Regions from separate parts of the Metabacillus elymi genome, predicted to be linked through region 1. Evidence: riboswitches for the same ligand, from Rfam matches in the RefSeq annotation. Region 1 holds a riboswitch; each other region holds the start of a gene.
The links. Region 1 has a riboswitch for cyclic di-GMP ahead of HUW50_RS05935 (EAL domain-containing protein). Riboswitches for the same ligand answer to the same signal wherever they lie in the genome.
Positions count from the first base shown of each region.

Region 1 (7,841 bases):
ATCCTCAAACTTCTTAATTATAATCCTACTACATGATTATGTTTCTGTCACAAAAAAATGCTGGAATTAGGTTTTTTGTATTATTCGCTAGAGAATGGCTAAATCCTGTCTTTAGGCCAATAGTCATCAATACAATAAATAACGAAAAAAGCTGACCATTTATTGATCAGCCTCTTTTGATTGGTCGTAATTCAATTTACCACTTAAATTATTATTCATCTTCCTCATCCACATTTTTACTTTTTTTGTCCTTAGTGGAAGTCGTGTGCTTATACTGTTTAAGAAACTCATTAATGATCTCTTCAATCAATGTAATTTCAACCTGGATGATATCAAAGTATTCTGGTTTATAGATTCCTTTTTGAAGTAACTGGAACAAACCCTTTATTGATGTCATCGGGTTCCTTATTTCTTGGGCAACTTCAGCTGCTATTTCTCCGGCAATTGTTAACTTTTCAGATTTCCGTAAAAGCTCTTCTGCTTTTAGCATCTCAGTAATATTTCTTGCCACCCCAATGACATGCTGAACATTTCCATTTTCGTCCAAAATCGGTGTTAATACTGATTCAAATATACAAATGCCACCATCAAGCTTTTTGAATTTAATTTCTTTCTGACTTGCTTGCTTTGTTTTTACCATTTCCATAAAAGAAAACTTATGCATGTTCTGATCAGCTTCAGGGAAAAGACTATATATTTTCCTACCTTCAAAATGACTTGGAGGATAACCGAGTACATTTTCATGAGAAGGAGAAGCGTATACCATTGTCCCGTTTACATCATAAATTGAGACGAGATCTTTCATATTTTCAGCCATTAGGCGATACATTTCTTGGCTTTTACGTAATGCTTTTTCGGTTTCTTTTAATTGCGTAATGTTTATACATGAGCCAATAATCTCTACAATTTCTCCGCCTCTTTTAATCGGACTTAAAGCAGCAAGATAATAGATACCGTTAAGCTCACCTTCGTACGTTACATTTTCCTCGCCATCCCATGCTCTTTGATAATATCTTGTTTTCTCTTTTGCTTTTTCAACTGGTATAAAATCAATTAGTTCTTTTCCTATCGTTTGTTCAGGAACTAGGCCAAGTTGATAAGCTAGTTCTCCGTCGAATAAGGTATGAATAAATCGTCCATTCACTTTTTTGAACTTCATGGTCATTCCTTGCTGTAACCGCACAGTTTCCTGAAGTTCTTTTCGTGCATTTTGAATTAATTCCTCAGCCCATAAACGATCATTCAGATCTTGAGAAATCCCACATGAGATTACTATTTTTTCAATGTCCTTAAACTTGCTTTCAAATTCTTCCGCAAGAACGGGTTTACTAAAATAATATCCCTGACCTTCATTACAAACATATTGTTGAAGAAACACTAAATGCTCCTTCGTTTCAATCCCCTCAGCTACAACGTTTAAATTTAAGTTGTGAGCCATCGAAATAATTGTTTTTACAATTGTTTCGTCACTAGGATTATTATGGAGTTCACGAACAAAGGATTGATCGATCTTTAATGTATCAACAGGGAAACGTTTTAAATAATTCAATGAGCTAAAGCCTGTCCCGAAATCATCAATACTAATTCGTACTCCTAAACGTTTTAATTCCTTTAAAGTAGTAATTGTCCTTTCAATATCTGTTGTCATACTTTCGGTAATTTCAATCTCCAAGTACTGCGGATCAAGCCCAGTCTCATTTAATATTTTTGCAACTGTTTGAACAAGGTTTGCCTGAGAAAATTGCCGTGCTGATAAATTTACAGACATAACTAAGTTTGGAAATCCTTTTTTATGCCAAGTCTTGTTTTGAACACAGGCTGTATACAAGACCCATTCTCCAATCGGAATAATTTGTCCTGTTTCTTCTGCAATTGGGATAAAATTTTCAGGAGAAACAATCCCCCATTCAGGATGATTCCAGCGAATTAATGCCTCTGCACCAGAGATTTTACCTGTTTTAAGATCTATTTTTGGTTGATAGTGCAAGACAAGCTCATGACGTTGGATTGCTTTGTGCAATGCCATCTCCATTTCTAAAGAATTATATGTTCCTTCTTCCTCATATGAAGAATAAAATCTATACGTTTTCTTTCCAGCTGACTTTGCTTGATACATCGCAAAATCCGCATGTTTAATTAAGATCTCTCCCGTTTCCCCGTCATCAGGATATAAGCTAATCCCAATACTCGGAGAAGTAAAAATATCATATTCGTTAATTTTGAAAGGTTTAGTTAGCATTTCGATTATTCGTTCTGCTATCTTTGCGGCTTGATCACGATCCACATTTTCCAAAATCACAATAAACTCATCGCCGCCCTGTCGGAATACCATATCGTTTTCATTTACAGAGCGCTTTAAGCTTTGAGCTACTTCTTTTAACAATAGATCGCCTATCGTATGGCCTAATGTATCGTTTATAACTTTAAAACGGTCTAGGTCAATAAACAGGACTGCTTTTCTCGTTGAAAGTTCTAATCCAGTCGACAAACACTTCTCAAGCATACTTCTGTTTGGCAACCCAGTCAGATGATCATGGTATGCCATATGCTGTACCAAAGCTTGTGCTTTCTTTTGCTCTGTAATGTCCTTTGCAATTCCATAAATGCCCACAATTTTCTCTTCAATAACAATCGGTATATTTGTTACATTAACATAAACTAGTTTCCCCGATTTATGAACAACGTTTACATAAAGTGTATCGGTACTCCCTTTCGTTGCATTATCAAAAGCAGTCATTGCTTTTGATATATCATCCGGATGGATAATCTCCTCAAATGACATAGTTAATAACTCAGCTGAACTGTAACCTGTCAGGTGTTCACTGGCTTTATTAACATTAGTAAAATTTCCTGTTAAATCAAATGAGTAGACAGCATCCTTGTTATATTCAAAGAGAGACTGATAACGTTGTTCGTTGATCGTTAATTGTTCGATGAGCACCTTCTGTTCGGTAAGATCTTTCCCCATTGCTAAAAGCGCTGGCTTACCATTATACATAACTTTTGCTCCAGAACCCTCTACAATAATAGATTTTTTATCAAGTGTAAAAAGCTTATATTCCTGAAAATGTTGTTCCTTGCCTTTAAATAGATTATCCACTGAATTTTTAAAGTGTTCGATACTATCAGGATGAACAATTTTCTTAATTGATTTTCCAATTAATTGCTTATCATGAGAAGCACCATATAATTTAATCGCTTCAGGATTTGCGTAAACAATTATGTCATCTTGAATTACAAGCAGTGCCATGGGGGATTTCTCAATAAGATTACGATAACGTTCTTCACTCTCAATCAGTTCCTTCTCCACCTGTTCAGTACGTTCTAACTTTTGTGACTGGCTGGTGAATTTTCTATCTATTACAGAAATCAAAATAAAAAAGAAAAGAATAACTACACTACCTATCCCTATTCCAACGGTTAAGTAAATATTATGGTTGATGGTTACATGTTCAGAAGCAGCAAGATGGCTTGTCATTCCTACCATTGATAAAAAGTGCAAACACATTAAACTAATTCCCATAAGAATTCCGCTAATCATCTTCATACGAAAAATGCCTAATGAAGGAGATAACATATTCCGCATAAACATTTTTAGAATATAAAAGGTCGGTAATAAGGCGAATAGTGTCGCTACTAAAACTGAGAAAAAATTGTATTCAATTTGACCATGAAATGACTCCATTCCGCTAAAATGAAGTACGAGAAAGCTTATCCCCCAAATAAGACTTGCTAAGTTGCCATGAGCCCTACTTTTTTGAGCTTTTGCACTGATGATTAATGTTAAATACATAAGACTTATTGCAACTATTAAAGAAATAGACACATGAGATAAGTCAAATGAATGAAAGGGTATAAAAGCAAGCATTCCTAAAAAATGCGCCGTCCAAATCCCAATACCAATAGTAAAAGAACCATACCATATCCAAATTGTTTTCTTTCGCCCCTTTTGGTTTGAAAGGCGGTAAAGTATATCAAAACCAGTATAAGAAGATAAGATAGCAATAATAAATGAAACAACAACAAGTAATGGATGATAGTTAGCAAAAAATGAATTAATCACTTAGTTCACCTCAAGTAAAGTAAAAAGAAATTCTCCTTAGGTCCGTAGCTTTGCGTCACCAACTTTCGCTGGGTTTGCCATTATCGAAGATTATATTACTTTTATCGTCATTTAATCCTGATTTTAGATGGTAAATTTCACAAAAAAATTTTTATATTCCTGAAAGTTAAAATTTAGACACTTAAGTGGTTAAACTGAAACATGTGTACTAAAAAATCGAAGGGATCCTATCAAAGGATCCCACCGTTAGGTTTGACGTTCTAAAGTGCAATAAAGCTTAAATATAACTCATACATACTTGATAAGCTTTTTGTTAATTATATTCACCTTCATTGTACTTGGTTATTAAATAGGTAGTAACAAATACACGGCAATCTGGAGATAGCGAGCTGTTTAAAGGATGAATAATATCCCCAAAAGGTTCACCATTCAAGAATTTTATGACACCTTTAAATTCAGAACCTAATATCGCATCATAGCCTTTCACTTCTACAAAACACTTATTATCATCAATTCTCTTATAATCAACTGTTGTGACTGAATGAGGTTGTTCTTTATGCATTTTTATTCCTCCTCTATTGTTAAAAGGATAAAGAAAAGGTTTCTAAATTTAGATAAACTAAAATAATAAACAAGAAACTTGTCCATAAAAAATAACAAGGACCTGAGATTCACTCAAACCCTTGCTATCCTTAACATCTATGACGCGCTCGGAGGGATTCGAACCCCCGGCAGACGTGGTACCGGAAACCACCGCTCTATCCGACTGAGCTACGAGCGCAAAATATTCATACATCAGTAACGAAAATTATACGTGAACTTTACAATAATTTCAACTGTCTTTTTATAGCAAACACTATATTCTATTCCTAATCCAATTTCGACTATTTATACCGTTTGAAATGCAATAAATGTGGGAAACATGATAAACATGTTATGATTAACAAATACATAGTATAGTATAAATAAGGTCAATAAGGATCTTTGACCTTTTCGTTTGACCTTTATTGACCTTAGTTGTATGATGGAAATACATAAAGTAATACAACTGCTAGATGCATGTTTAGTATTATGTTCTAAAGGATTACATACTGGTATAAGTTTATCCTTTAGTGCAATCTTTCTTATTACGAAGGAGGAATAGAATAATGAATTTAATCCCTACAGTTATTGAACAAACAAATCGTGGTGAGCGTGCTTACGACATTTACTCTCGTCTATTGAAAGACCGCATTATTATGCTTGGAAGTGGAATTGACGATAACGTAGCAAACTCAATCGTATCTCAGCTATTATTTTTAGAAGCAGAGGATCCAGAAAAGGATATTTCCATTTATATTAACTCACCTGGTGGATCAATCACTGCTGGTATGGCGATTTATGACACGATGCAATTTATTAAACCACAAGTTTCAACAATTTGTATCGGTATGGCCGCTTCAATGGGTGCATTCTTACTTGCAGCTGGTGAAAAGGGTAAACGTTATGCACTTCCTAACAGTGAAGTAATGATTCACCAACCACTTGGCGGAGCACAAGGTCAGGCAACAGAAATTGAAATTGCTGCAAAGCGTATTCTTTTCTTGCGTGACAAATTAAACAAAATTCTTTCAGACCGTACTGGTCAGTCCTTAGATGTCATTGAGCGTGATACAGAGCGTGATAATTTCATGACTGCTAGTCGAGCTCTAGAGTATGGTTTAATTGATAAAGTATTAGACCGTAGCCCAATTGGCGAAAAGTAATATATAGTAAAAAGCTTACCATTGAAGGTAAGCTTTTTTCTTTTCTGTTATTTAAATAGGGTAAAAAATAGCACACCGTCTCTATTTCCTGAGCGGTGTGCTGCCTTTTGTTATCCTTCTTGCTGTACATAGTTAGCTAATGTATCTACTGCTTCTTCTTCGTCATTACCTTCTGCAATTAGTGTTATGATAGATCCTGAACTTATTGCTAAACTCATAAGCCCCATAATGCTTTTAGCATTTACCTTTTTTCCGTCTTTCTCTAAGAAAACATCTGATGCAAACCGGTTTGCTTCTTGAACAAATAGTGCTGCTGGACGAGCTTGTAAACCAGTTTTCAGGTGAACTTCAACTTTTTTTTCAACCATAGTTATCTCCTCTTCTCTTTTAATTAATTTATTATTTTAATGATAGCGGTTGGCCTGTTCGTAGTTGTTCTGCAATTTGGTCTAATTTTCGTAAGCGATGGTTTATACCAGATTTGCTAATTGTTCCGCTTGTTACCATTTCACCCAGTTCTTTTAATGTAACATCCTGATATTCGACTCGTAGCTTTGCAATTTCTCGAAGTTTATCGGGTAATGCATCTAGCCCAATTTTATTATCGATGAATCGAATATTTTCAACCTGTCTTAGTGCAGCACCAATCGTTTTGTTCAAATTGGCTGTTTCACAATTCACTAGACGATTAACAGAATTCCTCATATCTCGGACAATTCTTACATCCTCAAAACGAAGTAATGCTTGATGGGCACCGATTATATTAAGAAGCTCGGTAATTTTTTCTGCTTCTTTTAAATACGTAATGAAGCCCTTTTTTCGTTCTAACGTCTTGCTGTTTAAATCAAATGTATTCATTAACTCGCAAAGAGAATCATTATGCTCTTTGTAAAGAGAGAAAATTTCGAGATGATAAGAGGAAGTTTCAGGATTGTTAACAGAGCCTCCTGCAAGAAATGCTCCACGAATATAAGAGCGTTTGCAACATTTCTTTTTCACCAGTGAGCTTGATATATTCCTTACAAAGGTAAAATCTTCCTCTAAAATATTTAAATCCTCTAAGATAGCCTTTGCCTTTTCAGCTAGGCGAACAATATAGACATTGTTCTTTTTCAATCGCATTTTTTTACGTACTAGTAATTCCACTGTGATATCATATTGCTTTTTTAATAATATATAGATACGCCTTGCAATAGCTGCATTTTCTGTTTGAATATCAACCATAATCACTCGGTTTGAAAATGAAAGGGATCCATTCATTCTAATAAGTGCAGATAGCTCTGCTTTTAGGCAGCAAGGCTTTAGTTCTAAGTTTGTTAGTTCCTTTTTTGTTTCAGATGCAAATGACAACCTCTGCACCCCCATTCTAAGACATGCACTTATGTCATTTCTTGCTGAAGGATTCCATAAAGTAGCTTTGCCACTTTATTTGTATCATGTCTAATAACACTATTTTCGTAACTTACAATTTTATCTGTGATGACCTCAAGGCCTAATGATTTTAATGCCTCGATATCAAAATGTACTGGCTTTGCAAGCTCCTCTTCATATAACGATTTGATATGATCAGGAATTTCTTCTTCATTAACAAGAATGGTATTCATAAATGTGCATCTCATATGATCATATAATGCTTTAACATGATCACTTGCAGAAAAATTCAATGTTTCTCCTGCTTGTGTCATCACATTACAAATGTAAACCTTTTTTGCTTTTGCTTTACAAACCTCTTCGCCTATTTTTGGAACAAGAAGGTTAGGGAGAATACTTGTGTACAGACTTCCAGGCCCAATTATAATTAAATCCGCTTCTCTAATCACATCAATTGTTTCAGGTAACGGCTCAATATCATCAGGACTAAGAAAGACCCGCTTTATTTTCTTTCCTGAAAAAGGAATTTTGGACTCACCAGAAACAATGGTTCCATCTTCCATTTCAGCGTTTAAAATGACACTGGTATTTGCAGCAGGTAATACTTTCCCACGCACATTTAACACAGTACTCATTTCCTTTATTGCATGGACAAAGTCACC
Region 1 covers NZ_CP055263.1:1,222,173-1,230,013, forward strand. Annotated here, with positions in the region: gene HUW50_RS05935 (EAL domain-containing protein) at 212-4,063, opposite strand; cyclic di-GMP riboswitch class I at 4,065-4,152, opposite strand; gene HUW50_RS05940 (hypothetical protein) at 4,377-4,625, opposite strand; tRNA gene HUW50_RS05945 (tRNA-Arg) at 4,769-4,844, opposite strand; gene clpP (ATP-dependent Clp endopeptidase proteolytic subunit ClpP) at 5,212-5,808, shown strand; gene HUW50_RS05955 (HPr family phosphocarrier protein) at 5,919-6,176, opposite strand; gene whiA (DNA-binding protein WhiA) at 6,208-7,158, opposite strand; gene HUW50_RS05965 (gluconeogenesis factor YvcK family protein) at 7,188-7,841, opposite strand, start outside.

Region 2 (7,841 bases), 360 kb from region 1:
CTGGATCATATGCAACAACATTTGCACCTTTTTCTATTAAATACTTTGTAATTACAATAGAAGCCGCTTCTCTCATATCATCAGTATTTGGTTTAAAAGCTAAACCTAACACTGCAATCTTTTTACCTTCTAAACTATCAAATCTATCATCCAATTTATTTAATAAGATTTCTTGTTGCTTTTGATTTACATGGATAACACCTTTTAACAATTCAAACTCATAATCTACATTACCTGCAATTTGCACAAGGGCTTTTGTATCCTTTGGGAAACAAGATCCTCCGTAACCAATTCCGGCATTTAAAAATTGAGATCCTATTCTATTATCCTGTCCCATTCCATTGGCAACATCTTCTACATTCGCTCCAACTTTTTCACAGATGTTCGAAATTTCATTAATAAAGCTAATCTTAGTAGCAAGGAATGCATTAGCTGCATATTTTATCATTTCCGCACTGCGAATATCTGTTTTAAATACTGGAATCCCGAATGGTTTATTTAATTCTCCTATAGTATTTGCAGCAGTTACATTTTCAGCACCAACAACTATACGATCTCCATTAAAAGAATCATATATGGCAGCACCTTCACGTAAAAATTCAGGATTTGATACAATATCAACCTTTACGTTATTTACAAGATTATTTTGAATGACACTTTTAATCCAATCATTCGTTCCTACGGGGACTGTACTTTTCGTAACTACTATTACATCCTTTTCGATATGTGATGCAATATCTTTTGCTACCTGCTCAACAAATGAAAGGTTAGCTGAACCGTCTTCTCTCTCAGGAGTACCAACAGCAATATAAATGACATCAACATTTTCAAATCCTTCACTATGATTAGTTGTAAAAAAAAGTCTCTTTTCTTCAATGTTTTTTATCATTAATTCATCTAAACCTGGTTCATAAATTGGCGATATACCTTCACGCATTTTATTTACTTTGTTCTGATCTATATCAATGCACATCACAGTATGCCCAATCTCAGATAAACATGTACCAGTAACTAAACCAACATAACCAGTACCGACTACTGCTATTTTCATATGTGTTCACCTTTTCTAAGTTATTTAAAATGTAAGATATCTAACGGAAAAGCACTTATTATTAACCACTCTTTCGTTAAAAATCTTTATATGTGTACTTTAATAAATTGGTAAAAGGGCATCCACCCCTTCCTCACATCCCACTTTTGACAACAAGTGTCTAAGGTATCCAAGGCACCCACAGTGTGATCGAGTGCCTCCATTGATAACGGTTAGGAGACATCACCAATGAACAATTAAAAAATACCTAAGAATTTTTTACGTTTAATTTGACTTGGTTCTTGTTTATACACTGTTTGCCCCTGTATAAGTAATTCAGCATTTTCTTTAAAGTAATAAACCGCCTGACTACCAAACTCTTTTTCTATTTCAGATATTGATTCTCTCATTTTAAAGCTTCTAGTTGATATATTATGGGCATCAGAAGATATAAAGTGAGTCAAATTGGATTCAATCAATTGCAATGAAAACTTCTGAATCTTCTTTCCGAAGTGTCCGGTAATACTCCCTGCTGTAACTTGAGTAAGAGAGCCTTTTTTAACGAGGTTAAGTAATTTATCAGGATTTTCGATCACTTCCGAATTTCTCTCCGGATGAACAATTACAGGAGTTAACCCTTTTAATTGAATATCGAACAAGAGCTTTTCTGTATACCTTGGTACATGTCCTGAAGGCAATTCAATAAACAGATAATTTGAATGATTAAGAGGAAGAATATCACCCTTTTCCAGATCCTCTAGCAACTCCCCATAAATACGTGTTTCCTGACCTGGTAAAACTTCTAATGGGATATTCTCATTTTGAAGTAAACGGTTGAGCTCAATGACTCTATCTATAATGTCTTGTTTCTTATTAAAATACTTCCCATTCTGATGATGAGGTGTAGCAATTATCTTTGTAATCCCCTCTTCAACAGCTAACTTTGCCATATTAATCGCATCTTCAACTGTCTGTGCACCATCATCCACACCAGGTAATATATGACTATGAATGTCAATCAAAGGACCCACCCCCAAGGGAATTTATTGGTTATTATCTATTTCTATTTCCCTATAATTTTGGCTTAAGTAATCGTATCACGGTCAAAAAACAAAGAAAAGGGGGGTATATTGTCGAAATATGACTATTTTCCCCCGTAGTAATAATAATATTGGCTATCTTGTACCTTCTTGTTGTTTAATACTACTCCTAAGATCTTCGCTTTTGCACTATCAAGAAGTTCTTTTGCTTTCTTTGCAGACTCTATCTCTGTTTTCCCACTACTAACAACAAGAACGACACCATCTGTTAAATTAGACAACACTTGAGCATCTGTTACAGCTAATACTGGTGGTGAATCAAGAATGATTACATCATACTCATTCTTTGCTTTCTCCAATAACATTTGCATTCCTTTTGAACCAAGAATCTCTGACGGATTTGGTGGAATTGGTCCACTAGTCAACACCCAAAGATTGTCTTGATCAGTTGTTTTCACCGCTTCATCTAGTGTTGCTTGTCTTGTTAAAACATTCGACAAACCAACATGATTCTCCGTACGGAAAGTGTAATGAGAAGTTGGTTTACGTAAATCCGCATCAATTAGTAATACACGTTTCCCTTGCTGAGCAAACACAACAGCCAAATTTGCAGTTGTTGTTGACTTCCCTTCAGCTGGACCAGAAGATGTAACAATCATCGTTTGTAGATCTTCATCAACACTAGAAAATTGAATATTCGTTCTCACCGTTCGAAATTGCTCTGCAATTGGTGATTTTGGACTTGTAAATGAAATTAAACTTCTGTTTTGCAGTTGAAATAATTGCTTTCGATCCTTACGAGCCAACTGACTCACCTCGCGTTCTAATCATTGATGATTTACTAGCATGTTCGTTTGCTTCGCCATCCATATTAATCGTAGTAATAGCACCTAATACCGGTAAACCCAGTTGATTTTCAATGTCTTGCTCTGTTTTGATTGTATTATCAAGATATTCAAGCAAAAAGGCTAAACCAACACCAGCCATTAATCCTACTACCAATGCAATCGCCATGTTTAATACTGGCTGAGGCTTTATTGGTGATGGATCTTCACCTAATTGAGCTTTCGTTAAGATGGTTACATTATCAACATTCATAATTTTAGAAATTTCAGTTTGAAAGGTTGTTGCGATTGAATTTGCAATATTTGCTGCCTTTTGTGGATCTTCATTTTGAACTGTAATGTTTACAACCTGTGAGTTTTGTTCACTTGAAACAGTTACTAATCCATTAAGTGCTCCAGCTGACATATCAAGTTTTTCCTTTTGAATGACTCTATCTAATATTGCAGGACTTTTGATGATAACGTTGTAAGTGTTTATTAATTGAAGGTTTGTCTGTACTTCTCCAGCGTTATAGACCTGTTCATCAGACTTTGATTGGTTTACGAGAATTTGTGTTGAGGATTGGTAAATAGGTGTTAAGAGAAAATAACTAACTATTCCACTTGTTGCCGTTGCAATAGCTGCAATAATTATAATAAGTGAGAGACGTTTCTTTAAAGTTTGAAACAGCTCCTTCAAGCTGATAGTTTCTTCCATGATAACCTCCAAAGATTTTAATCTATTAATTTAGTACGACTTGACTATTATAAAGAAATATAATGACTATTTCCACAAGAAATCTACAATTTCTTACAGAAAAGGATACTATTCTTCTTGTTTTTCACTTACAAAACTTATTTTACCATCTTTTTGTCAGCTTTTTTACATTATTTTTTGGGTAATTTGTACCAAAGTGCTGTTGGAAGTGTTTTCATCCTTTGTATAATGCAGAGTAACAGATTCAAATTTTTTTAAACCTGTCATTATTGGCAGTAAAGATCTGATAAGTCTCACTATAGGTCTTGGGGAGAAGGAACACTACACCCACTGATGGTGGTAGTCTTCCTCTATAATCCGTTTGCTGCAATTGTTACAAGTGCACCGATCACAATTGCTAGAACTGGAAACGAATAAGTGATGAGTTTTTTTCTTAATTCCTTTTTTCTTGAGATTTCTTCTGGTGTTACCCAATTTGCCATCTTTTATGACCCCCTTTTTTTCGACAAAGTTGTCGAATCTTATCTTTATCTTTATATAATATTTCGGCTTGAATTTCTTTACAGTTAATCGTATCTACACCTTAATAACGTGGGTATTACGAACTACATGAATATACTTTGATATTTATATGCACTCAACAGAATAATATTGGAAATTCATTTCGACATTTATCTACAATTAACTTCGTTCTCAAATAAGAACAAAACGGTTCATTTCTGTCTCTTATTGCGGTATAGTCATATTCAAAATAGAGTTAAAGGAGGATAATAGGGATGCCTTTAGTACAATTAAAAGAGGTGTATACACCACTTCGTTTGTTTAGGATCAAACTATTTAAGTGTAAGCAGGATGGGAAGATGTATATTAAGAAGGGAAAAAAACCTGTTAAAAGAATGTTTGCTTAGGCATCTCGTATAGATGCTTTTTTTCATTTAGAGGAATAAATAACTGCATTGGTGTTTATCCTCTTAAAGAGGTGAACTCTAGTTGAAGATCTTTGTTGTTATGCTATATATAGGAATTCTTTTAATGTTTATATGTACGGAGAGTTTGTTTTTGTTCATTACTGAGCAAGAGCTACATTTTCAGTTTACACGTCATCCAAATCTTGCTGATTTTTTTCTTAACGATCTTCGTAGTTTATACGATATTACATATGTTATTCAAAAGCTTGGCCATTTCATTTGTTTTTTCTTTTTGGCCATGTTGCTTTATTGGGCGTTGCAGCGTTGGTTATTGGTTGTGCTTATTTCTGTAGGCTTTGCTTTTTTGACAGAAGTGGCTCAGTTGTTTTTTTCACGGAGTGGTAGGCTGTTGGATGTAGGCTATGATGTTGCAGGGTTGATTTTGTTTATACTTCTATATATGTGCTATCGATTTGTGGAGTGGTTATATAGTAAGGTGTTTACTTCTGAGGTCAGAAGACATTAGTTGAAAGATAGAGCCAATGAATCGTACTAATGATTACATTAGACTGTTAATCATTGGACCGTACCATGAAAATTAATTTTAGCATTAAAATGGAAGGGTCTAAGTTTGTAGAAGAATATTTTAGAGGAGACTTAAGATAACCATTTTATATGGTACTTTCTTTTCTCCTTGCTCGCACAACATAACGCTGATAATGTTTTTTACAATAATTTCTTGCATGACATTTTAAACTACATCCCTCGATCGTGCATATTTTCAAAGGAAGTTAATGATGAATTTACTTGTTACAAGAAAGACATTTAATAAGCTTAGTTCAAATACAGTTACATACAAAAAAATATATAAGGAAAAAGAACCACTCTAAGCAGCTCTTCTCTTCTTCTTCCCACATCTCATACACTGATTTGAATAATAGCTGTATTTGTGGTTCTTTTTAATAAAACAAATAATTGCTTTGATTTTTTTCAACCGCAGCAGCCCCCTGAATGTAAATCCGGTAGTCCAGCCACCATAGTGTTAAACCTTAGGTCTGTAACTTTGCGACCCTATTTTTCAATAGGTTAGCCTTTTTCTGATTTTTAAATTTATTATTTCCTTATGTAAATGATATTTGTGAAAATGGTACCATAATTGGAATTAAATTAGGAAAATATAAATTGACAAAATTCATCATGGATTTCACCGTTATAGGCTTTTGGTAACAAACCATTTACCTTTGAATTGTTTGATAAGCTGAAGTTCAAATATGTATTTATCCATTTTTTGACCGATAGCTATGGTTTCTGCGTGACTTAATCCATAGATTCTAATGGTTTGTATTAAGTCCTTTCTTATAGTATTTTCTAGTTGATGTTCTACATTTAAGATTGTGTTCCTAGATATATCCATAGATGATTTGGCTCACTCCGTATAAATAATAAAGGTAATTAAGGAAAATGACGTGTTCATAAGATTGTAAAAAAAAAAAGACCTTATTCAGGTCTGGGAGATTGATTGATGAAAGCTTTAATTTCTTCAACAGATATTCCTATTTCTAGTGCGGATAAGATTAATTCTACCCACTCTTTGTCTAGACCTTTTTCTATAATTAAAGAACTTAGCATGTGGATCTCCTAAAATATCAAATATTTTAAGCAGCTCAGCCATCATAGTTGATCACCTTAGACCTGTAGCTTTGCGACCCTATCTTTTGAAAGGTTTGCCCTTTTCTGTTTAAATAACAGAAGTTGTAGTTAAATAGTACTGTTCTTTTCCTATATAATAAATAAATATAAATTGACAAGTTATAGCAAGTATCAACATAATATGTCGAAAGTTATTTTCTTAGTCGTTTTTATTTCTATAGGTTTTAGAGAAGTGACATATTTTTTCATGGAGTGGCTATTTAGTAAGTTTTTTTATATCTGAGGTTAGGAAGCAATAGTTGATGGTTAGCGCTAATGCCTTTTTATTTAGTATTTATCTTCTATTATAAACTCTTCTTTTTCTCCCATGATACTATCCACCTGTATCTTCCATGTGTCTGTTTCCTTATTATAATGAAAGACTGATAAGATTGGAGTTTTTAATTCTTTATTGCTTAAGGCTTTATTGAGCACTTGTTCCTCAGTGAGGTCTGCTCCACTTGGTTTGTGGCTTTCTAGGACGTTTACGGCTTTTGCTTCTGCTTGGCCTGGGTAGGATTCTAGCATGACGTCATAGGAGATGCTGACTTTGTCTCCGATCTTAAGTGTGTCTGGTGTATTTGAAAAGTAGGCTGGGCCATTGGATTGAGTTGCTTCCTTTGGATTGGGGTTTACGACTAATACTGTATTTGCTGTCTTTTCAACGACGTAGCCTTCTAGTTGCATGCTTGTTGCTGGGTCTTCTTTTGGTGGTTGTTCGTTTGATCCTGATGTTGTGGGCTGGTCGTTACCGCAGGCGTATAGTCCGATTGTTGAAATTGTGATGATGAGGGCGAGTTTTCTTTTCATTGTGGGTCCTCCAATATGATATGTAATAAACATCACAGCTTTATCATCATTAGACGGTTTATGATGAGAAGAGTTACAGGTTATCTTGATTGGCTTAAATCCACAAAGAAAGTACTACCAATAATAGTGAGTTTGCCTTATGAATTTCTTGATAAAGTATTCCATAATTTAGGTAATGATGAAAATCTGAAAGTGATGACGGAAAGCTATAGAGGTTCTACTTATAGCAATGCAAGCTAGCTTCCATAAAAAAAAGGAGATTGGTTTGATGACATGGACTACACCTGAAGAGATAGAGAGAACTAGAAAGAGAAAGAAAACTCTTCTTGTGATCGCACTTCCTGTTGTTACGATTGTATTGAGTGCAGCAGTGACGCTTTTATTAAATTAATTTTTCTTAGAAGAGGCCTTACTTGGCCTCTTTTTCATTGTTCTTACTTTAGATACACTTCGAGACTCATTCCGTTTACATGGCTCTTCCAAACCTTTTTATCAAGCTTCTTTGGTTCTTTAAATTCATCAATAAAGATTAGGTCTGAGCCTAATAATGCTGTTAATTCAGCTAGGTTATGAATTTTCTTTAGTGAATGTTCATCATGATGAAAGATGACAGTGACTCTACCTGAGCTACCTGAATTTGATCCCATGCTTTATGCCTCCTATATTTTACGGACTTATTGTTAGTTTTTGTTATTTCTAGCTGATTTATGATTAGTTTGGTGAGATAGGCTTCATTATGTATTGGGAAAGAATAGTATGATACTGGTCAGGTAATGTTATTATTGTGAACTTTGAAGGGGCAATACGCTTTATGAAGTATTT
Region 2 covers NZ_CP055263.1:1,579,882-1,587,722, forward strand. Annotated here, with positions in the region: gene HUW50_RS07595 (UDP-glucose dehydrogenase family protein) at 1-1,051, opposite strand, end outside; gene HUW50_RS07600 (tyrosine-protein phosphatase) at 1,288-2,052, opposite strand; gene HUW50_RS07605 (CpsD/CapB family tyrosine-protein kinase) at 2,175-2,876, opposite strand; gene HUW50_RS07610 (YveK family protein) at 2,866-3,612, opposite strand; gene HUW50_RS27000 (hypothetical protein) at 3,963-4,094, opposite strand; gene HUW50_RS27005 (hypothetical protein) at 4,389-4,520, shown strand; gene HUW50_RS07615 (VanZ family protein) at 4,603-5,046, shown strand; cyclic di-GMP riboswitch class I at 5,539-5,622, opposite strand; gene HUW50_RS27495 (Spo0E family sporulation regulatory protein-aspartic acid phosphatase) at 5,731-5,934, opposite strand; gene HUW50_RS07625 (anti-repressor SinI family protein) at 6,018-6,149, opposite strand; cyclic di-GMP riboswitch class I at 6,176-6,259, opposite strand; gene HUW50_RS07630 (DUF3221 domain-containing protein) at 6,498-7,019, opposite strand; gene HUW50_RS27010 (hypothetical protein) at 7,288-7,410, shown strand; gene HUW50_RS07635 (hypothetical protein) at 7,454-7,666, opposite strand.
Region 2: it holds a riboswitch for cyclic di-GMP, as region 1 does, so the genes downstream of both, HUW50_RS07625 (anti-repressor SinI family protein) here and HUW50_RS05935 (EAL domain-containing protein) in region 1, are expected to answer to the same signal.

Region 3 (7,841 bases), 2.2 Mb from region 1:
CCTTCTATTATTTCCTCAAAACTGTCTAAGGTGTAAGGAGGAGATGCGATTTCTATTAAGGCATTGGAATATTCAGGATGTATCTCCCAGCCTTTGCTAAACAAATTATCCACTTTTTTCTCCAAATTTTCATTAATATCCGACATATACTTTATTTTATTTACAATCTGTTGTGATGCTAATAAATAACTAATGAAGTCACCTTCTTTATAAACTATTGCATATTCTTTTTCGACGCCAAACTCAAACTTGTTTGGATCAATTTTCATTGTTGTTCCCCCAGTTTATTTGTTTTATATCAAATTACTGTCGTCTGTAATTCCTAATATAATAGTTCGAGCATAAATCATCTCTTTCCTTCAGTTACTTAAAATTTCCTTCTTTAACTAACCTGCCCCTATAGTTTAATAATAAAAAACTGCCTCAGAAGTTGGGAATGCTAGTAGGGTAAGCAATGATACTTTCGAATACAAACTCCCAAATACCCCTCTATACTCAGGAAATACCTGATCTAACCACGATTATTTCCGAAATTGGTGAGATAGAACGGTTTAATGATGCCAAAAAGCTAGTTGCATTCGCTGGAGTTGATCCTAGCGTTTACTCTTCTGGAAAGTTTACCGCATCAATTAATCAAATTACCAAACGAGGTTCTTGTAGGCTCCGCCATTCACTTTATATGGCTGTTCAGAGTGGTATTCGTGATTCTCGTAAAAAGAAAACGACTGATGAGATAATTGCACGTAATAAAAGATTAAGAGAGTTTTACGATAAGAAACGTGCAGAAGGAAAACCCTTCAGAGTAGCAGTTATTGCATGTGTTAATAAGCTCTTACATTGGATTTACGCATTACTAAAAAGCAGAACTACTTTCCAAGATACAGCTTAATAACTATGTCTAACCAAATACAACAAAACCTTCCAATTTCAGTATAGAGGAAGGTTATTTGGCGTAAGCAATTTTAGTATATCATGATGTTATTAATCGGTTTTATTGAAAAATGTTGACAAACTATTAGCTGGTTTAGTTCAAGAAAAAATTGCGACTTTATTACTGAGTTTCTCTTCTATCCGCCGTGTAGTCTAATACGAAATAAAGGATGTACATTGAAATAAAGTAAACCACCGCCGAATAGATTATATTCCATTCACCATAATGTAAAACTCTAATATAAACTGCATACAACTCAAGTAGTACAAGAATGCATGTCCATCCCAAGATATATATAAATTTCTTTATGGCATTTGATTTCAGGGGAAAATAATTAAAAAAAATAACTAATACAGCAACCTCACCTAGGGCTACAGCTAGGTACGACCACTCTATTTGTTCTTTATCAAAATACCAGTAAAGTTTGTACTTTAAATCAAGATACAAATCAGTTACAAAATTCATTAACAATGCAAACTGTATTGTAGCTAGTAACTCGTGCCTAGTCCTTTTTCTGGGCATTTTTAGGGCAACTAAAAGAACTAATATAACTGTCACTATAAATAGCTTCACCAAGAGGAACACCTCGTTTTTTTTAAAGCAACAATATCAAATATATTATCATTATATATTCGATGAATTATTCTTCTTTAACTAACCTGCCTAGTTAGTTAAAGAAGACTGGTTGAGTTCGCTGTATACGTGAAGATTTCACTATCAAACATCTAACTTTCGACAAAAAATGTTGATATGTGAGAAAATTTGTCAAATTATATTTGTTTGTTACCTGAAAAATATATAGTACTATTTAACTATATATTTACCATTTGATTAGATAAAGGCAAACCTTTTGAAAGATTGGAACGCAAAGATACAGGTATAAGGTTTTATGCTAAATCGGCTGTGCTGCCAAAACTTTTTGGATGTTACATATGTTAAGTTCCTTAGTCGACGAAAATCGCTTAGACAAAGAATGGGCAGAACTGATCTTGTATGCATTAGAGTTAGGTTTATCTCCAGATGAAATTAGAGAGTTTTTGAATAAATCAACTCGACCTGAATAAGGTCTTTTTTTATATCGAAATTTACGTGGATATTGGATTAACACTTTATATAAGATAAGATTTGCACAACGTTATATACATCGAGCTTCATCAACTTACTGAACTTTGGAAAATCCATAATTTCTTCATTTACTGCATTTGTGTGAAAATAGATAATAAAGCTCTTGTCATAAATTCCACTACATTCACTCCTTCTGTTTTTAAGCGACATAAAACAAATAGCTTAATGAACAGTTCTACAATTTCTTATATTTGTGAAGGAATTTCCACATAACCAGAGAAATTCATAATTATAAAAATATATGAATTTTTTAAGGAGAGTGAAAATATGACTTTAAATCTCAATAATGAATGCATATTTTGTTCAATAATTTCCGGAGATATTCCTTCAAGTGAAGTTTATAAGGACGATTTAGTAATTGCCTTTATGGACATTTCTCCAGTTAATAAAGGACATTTGCTGGTCATCCCTAATAATCACTATGAGTATTTGTCAGATGTTCCTGAAGAGATAGCAGCCAGAATGTTTACTGTTGGTCAAAAGTTAGCAATTGCAATTCGAAACTCTGGTGTAAAATGTGAAGGCATTAACTTTTTCCTTTCAGATGGTGAAGCAGCTTTTCAAGAAGTCTTCCATTCACATTTACACGTATTCCCGCGATTTAAGGGAGATGCATTTAAAATCGATGCAGATTGGTCTGTTAATCCATCACGTACAGATTTAGATGAAGTAGCAAAAAAAATATCTTCCTCAATGCAAGCACTTAGTAAATAGTTTTGAGACTTTAACAATGGCTCTTTTCGTTAGGACTTGTACTTTTTAACTACTTGATCAACTAAGACGATGTTTATAAGTCGTCTTTTTCCATTTAAACTCTTTTTTTCTTTTTTACACTTTCTTTGTGTCGCTATAATCTTATAATACGACAAAAAAAGAGAGGAATATAATCTCTCTTGTCCCACTAACCTGCTTCTATAATTCAATAAGAAAGTGCATTCCCACTTCTTGAAGTAATGCACCCGTTACTTTAAGTACATTAGTTCACAAACTCAAAATGATTGTTTTTATATTTCTTCCTCAATTTCTTTCATAATTCCATATGCTCCCTTTGATTTGTTAGAACATATAACAGTTTTAATTGAGGTCTTGGGATAAAAAGCAGAATGAAAACTAACTCCAGGGTCATAACCCATTATATGATATTTAATAATTTCATCATCATTCTTTTCAATCCACACTCCATAACCATAAAAGCTATTTTTATCATTCGTTCGAATATATGGAGTAAGTAACATATGAGTGTATTCTTCACTAAGTAATTGATTATTTACGAGCGAATCCCACAAGTTTGCCATATCGTTCACGGTTACAAACGCCCCGCCATCTGAACCACCTTTAACAGGCAATGAGTAAATATTCGTCTTCCAAGTACCATTTGGAAGGTCAATATAACCAAGTGCTGTACTTTTGGGAAGTGAATCAAATTCAAAATAACCCGAGTTTACCATCCCTGCTTTTTTAAAGATATTTCCTTCAATATAATCGGTAAATTGAAGCTGACTTGCTTGCTCTACAATTAACCCAAGTAAAATATATCCAGCATTGTTATAATGAAATCTTTCGCCTACTTTTAATTTCATTGGTTGATTCTGAAATAGTGGTAAGAAGTCTTCTAAGGTTCTTATGTGATACATCGGGTTTTTAATCCACAATTCCTCAAAATCATCCATAACTTCCTCATCAAAATAATCAGGTATTCCAGACGTATGTGTTAAAAGATGATGAATGGTTATATCTTTATCAAAATTTGGGAAAGAAACATTAAGGCAATCTTCTAACTTTGTTTCAAAAGAAAGTTTTTCATCCTCTACAAGCTGACAAATTGCTATCGATGTAAACAGCTTGCAACCCGATGCTATTCCATATCTTGTAAAGGTGCTATTTTCAATTTGTTCAGAACGATTAGCATAACCGTAGCTTACCTCTGCCAAAACTTCATTGTCTTCTTTAACAAGAACGCTTCCAGAGAATTTATTCTGATCTTGAATTTCGGCAATACGATTTAGAATGTTAGTTTTCACATAATCCCTCCAATACTTTTATTTCTTCAACAAACCCGTTAGCATAATAAGAAAAAGCTGCCAGAATGACAGCTTCAATCTTCAACTCTTGCACCCGTTAGCATTCCTGTAGATCACTAATTTTCAACTTTGATAAAAAGAGAGCTCCCCAGTAAGATGAGAATAGATACCACTCTAAATCTCAAATCACAGGAGGAAGCTCTACTATGAAGTTTAAAATGCAAGAGAAACAAAATCAACTAATTGAAAGAATTTCTGACCAACACCTTATTGTCGGGATAGATATAGCGCAACAATTTCACGTTGCTCGAGCTAAATTGGATGAATGAATTAAAGTCTACCAAGAGATTAATAACAGAAATCGTTGGTATGGAGCCTACAGGGCATTACTGGCTGAGTTTATCGAAATGGCTATGCGATCAAAATATTGATGTAGTAACTGTTAATCCATACCTTGTAAAAAGAAATAAGGAAAACCGAGATAATACACAATCAAAAAGTGATAAGAAAGACGCTCTCGTAATTGCTGATATGGTGAAGAATGGCTATTACTCATTTATTCGCCCTACAACTGAGGCTTTCGAAGAGTTAAGGGTATTAAATGCTAATCGTGATGTTATTGTGAAACGTGTTGTCAGCGCTACCAACCAAATTCATCGCTGGGTAGATATTGTCTTTCCGGAACTAAGACAAGTCTTTAAAAATGTAACATGTAAAGGAGCAATTGCCACTCTTCGGTTATTTCCCACACCATTGGAACTACGTTCCCTGGAAGTTCAATTTGTAATAGATAGTTGGAAATCGTTGATGCAGAGACAACCTGGGTTGAAAAAAGCCAAACTATTAATCCAATTAGCTAAGAATTCTGTGGGTACCACCCTAGCTATTGATGCTTATAGACTTCATCTAGAAGTATTACTAGATGAATTGGACTTAGCATTAGCTCAACTCGAAAGAGTAGAAAAGGATATGAAGGCTGCACTTAATAAGATTTCATATACAGATCATCTATTAGAAATCAAGGGATTAACTGAAATTACATTAGGGGGCATTTTAGGTGAAACTGGCGACTTAAGTAACTTTGCACATGGTAATTCCCTACTCAGGCATGCAGGTTTACATCTAGTTGAAGCTAGTTCCGGAAAATGGAAAGGCCAAATTGTCCTCTCAAAACGAGGGCGATCTAGGTTGAGGAGATTTTTATTTTTAGCAACTATGAGCCTTGTAGCCAATAATCCTGAGTTTAAAGAACTGCATCATTACAATGTTCATGTGAAAAAAATGAAAAAGATGAAATCCATCATGAAACTAATTGGAAAGCTTGCGAGAATTATAGTAGGAATCGCCCGACGTAATGAAGCTTATTGTCCACAGAAAGTCCAGTCACTACCTTCATTAGTGGCATAAAAACTTCTAAATACATTCTTGAAAGTAATTTCATGTATTGTTGAATGCTGGCTTATTCGTAGGACCTCAAAGAAAGCACGGAGTACTGGGATACTTAAACAAAAGGGCACAGACCCATTCCGTTAGCATAACCGGCCTCCACCCCTTGGATAGGCATGACGAAGGAATGAGAGGGCATTGACCCGTTGAGACATGGGAGGGATAGCCTCCAGGGGCGGCGTGGAGAATACGTGCAGTATATGGAAAAAAGTGGAGTTATAATTTACTCCTCTATTCCCGCATGCCTCCAAAAAGCCTTTTTACATACTCTCGTTCCCTGCTTATGTCATTGTTCTGATATGTGGCCTTGAATTCCTGCGAATAAGCGAGCATTTAAGAGTAAATTGAATTAAACTGAGGGAGTTTAAGTACATTATTTCACAATCTTTGATTTCATATAAAAAAAGAATCGCCGCAGCGATCCCCTAGTTTCAACTCTTGCCCTCTTTCCGTGAAGTTAGAAAATTCAATTTACTCTTTATTATTTTCTTATAATTTTTAATGTCCAAGGTAGAACAATCCCAAATAGCAACAAATAAAAAGGGATTGAGTAAACAGGTTTCCAACCTTTTAATTTTAAAAAACCTAATTTCCCTAATATATATTCCACTAGAAAAGATAACATTGAAAAGAAAATTACCCTGATTAACTTTGTAGGAGTGTTATATTGATTTAAAAACAAGATCGCAGTTGCAGCTGGTCCAATTACAAACATAAAAATATCAGGTATACCACCAATAGAGAGATCTCCTGAATCCATTTGATCAAATATAAAAAATAAGATAATGTTAGCCATCCAACCATAAAAACCAATCATTCCAAAAAGTAAAAGCCACTCTCTCCGTGAAATATTTTTAGTTGTAGTAATAGAAAGAGATAGCAGTATTGATCCTATTAGATAAATAAACCACGAACCTTTAGCAAATAGGTCTAATCGTTCTAATACACCATTCCAGTACATCATCATCCCTCTTTAAATAAGTTTAACTATTTTAAATCCAACTGATAAATATCCTTTCATATTATTTCCAATACTTACTTTTTTATGTACCATAAAAAAGGAGCTGTATTACAACCTCTTGTTAATTATTATACTGTTAGCTAAATTTCAAATTATTTTTTATTAGATCCACTATAATGCCAGCGTCCAGCCTTAATCTTTTCCCCATTCTCCCGAACATACTCACGTAATGTATCCGGAATAGTTTCTTTGTCGAGATTGTTGAAGTTTATTTTCCATATGCGTTCTCTTTTGAAATCCATAACGTGTACTTCGGTATAACCGTTCCCTTGAATATCTGTTTTTTGCATTGTTATCATTATTCCGTAATTATCCATAGCGTTCACCTCTAGATATATTATACGAATATTTGTTCGATTGAGTAAACTAAAAAAGACGCTCCAATAAAGAAGCGTTTTGTACAGTTGCTTTCATTGCTACCCATAAGAACAAACTTGAAAATTAATGATATTGTGAAAATTACAGGTGTTCCTCAGCAAATTTTTTTCTTGCGATAGTAAGTTTAGATAATTATTGTGTAGTTTATCGAATAATTTATGGATTTCATAATAGAAATTTAATTTTACAATATCAACTATCCTAAACTATAAACCTGCCCCGCAAGGCTTATTTTTCTTCTTTTACATCCGTTAACTCGGACATATGTACTAATTCAGTGTTGTACAACGAAGACCCATTTTTCTTAATTTCACAATAACCTGAGTCGTATTGATGAATAAGGCGATACTGCTCACCCTTATATAATACAAATTTACATTCCATTAATTCCACCCCGAATACTATGTTTTATAAATTAATTTTACTACATAAATTTTATTTACTAAATACTTATTTTATAATTATGGTTTAATACTTGTTTCATATGAAGTGATTAGTGATGGAAATTAGAGGTAATATTAAATAAAGAACAATCAGATCTGAATGCTAAATAAAATATAAACAAATACGAAAAGCTATCATAAAAAAGGTCAACCAGATTTTAGGTTGACCTTTTTATATATGATCATAAGACTTGTATTTAATATGAAGATATTGAAAAAGATTCGTTATCCCTATTGAGACTAAAGTAATAATTATGTATGAAATAAATAAGTAAATATGATTCATACCTTGCTTTAGATGTATAAGGTGATACGTCGCTAATAATGGCTTGAAAATAAAAGAAAGAAAAGTAATTAATATCAAAGAATACAAGTAAAAATTTTTATTTTTATTTAGCGTCCATTGATATAATAATATAAATAAGATTGGAACCAATGAAGTGTCTATTCCAACATTAATTGGGAGAAAAGGAATT
Region 3 covers NZ_CP055263.1:4,761,473-4,769,313, forward strand. Annotated here, with positions in the region: gene HUW50_RS21865 (hypothetical protein) at 1-269, opposite strand, end outside; partial or broken gene HUW50_RS21870 (transposase) at 515-889, shown strand; gene HUW50_RS21875 (CBO0543 family protein) at 1,052-1,504, opposite strand; cyclic di-GMP riboswitch class I at 1,762-1,845, shown strand; gene HUW50_RS21880 (anti-repressor SinI family protein) at 1,864-1,995, shown strand; gene HUW50_RS21885 (HIT family protein) at 2,324-2,770, shown strand; gene HUW50_RS21890 (serine hydrolase domain-containing protein) at 3,061-4,077, opposite strand; partial or broken gene HUW50_RS21895 (IS110 family transposase) at 4,284-5,484, shown strand; gene HUW50_RS21900 (hypothetical protein) at 6,005-6,490, opposite strand; gene HUW50_RS21905 (hypothetical protein) at 6,637-6,861, opposite strand; gene HUW50_RS21910 (hypothetical protein) at 7,151-7,306, opposite strand; gene HUW50_RS21915 (CBO0543 family protein) at 7,538-7,841, opposite strand, start outside.
Region 3: it holds a riboswitch for cyclic di-GMP, as region 1 does, so the genes downstream of both, HUW50_RS21880 (anti-repressor SinI family protein) here and HUW50_RS05935 (EAL domain-containing protein) in region 1, are expected to answer to the same signal.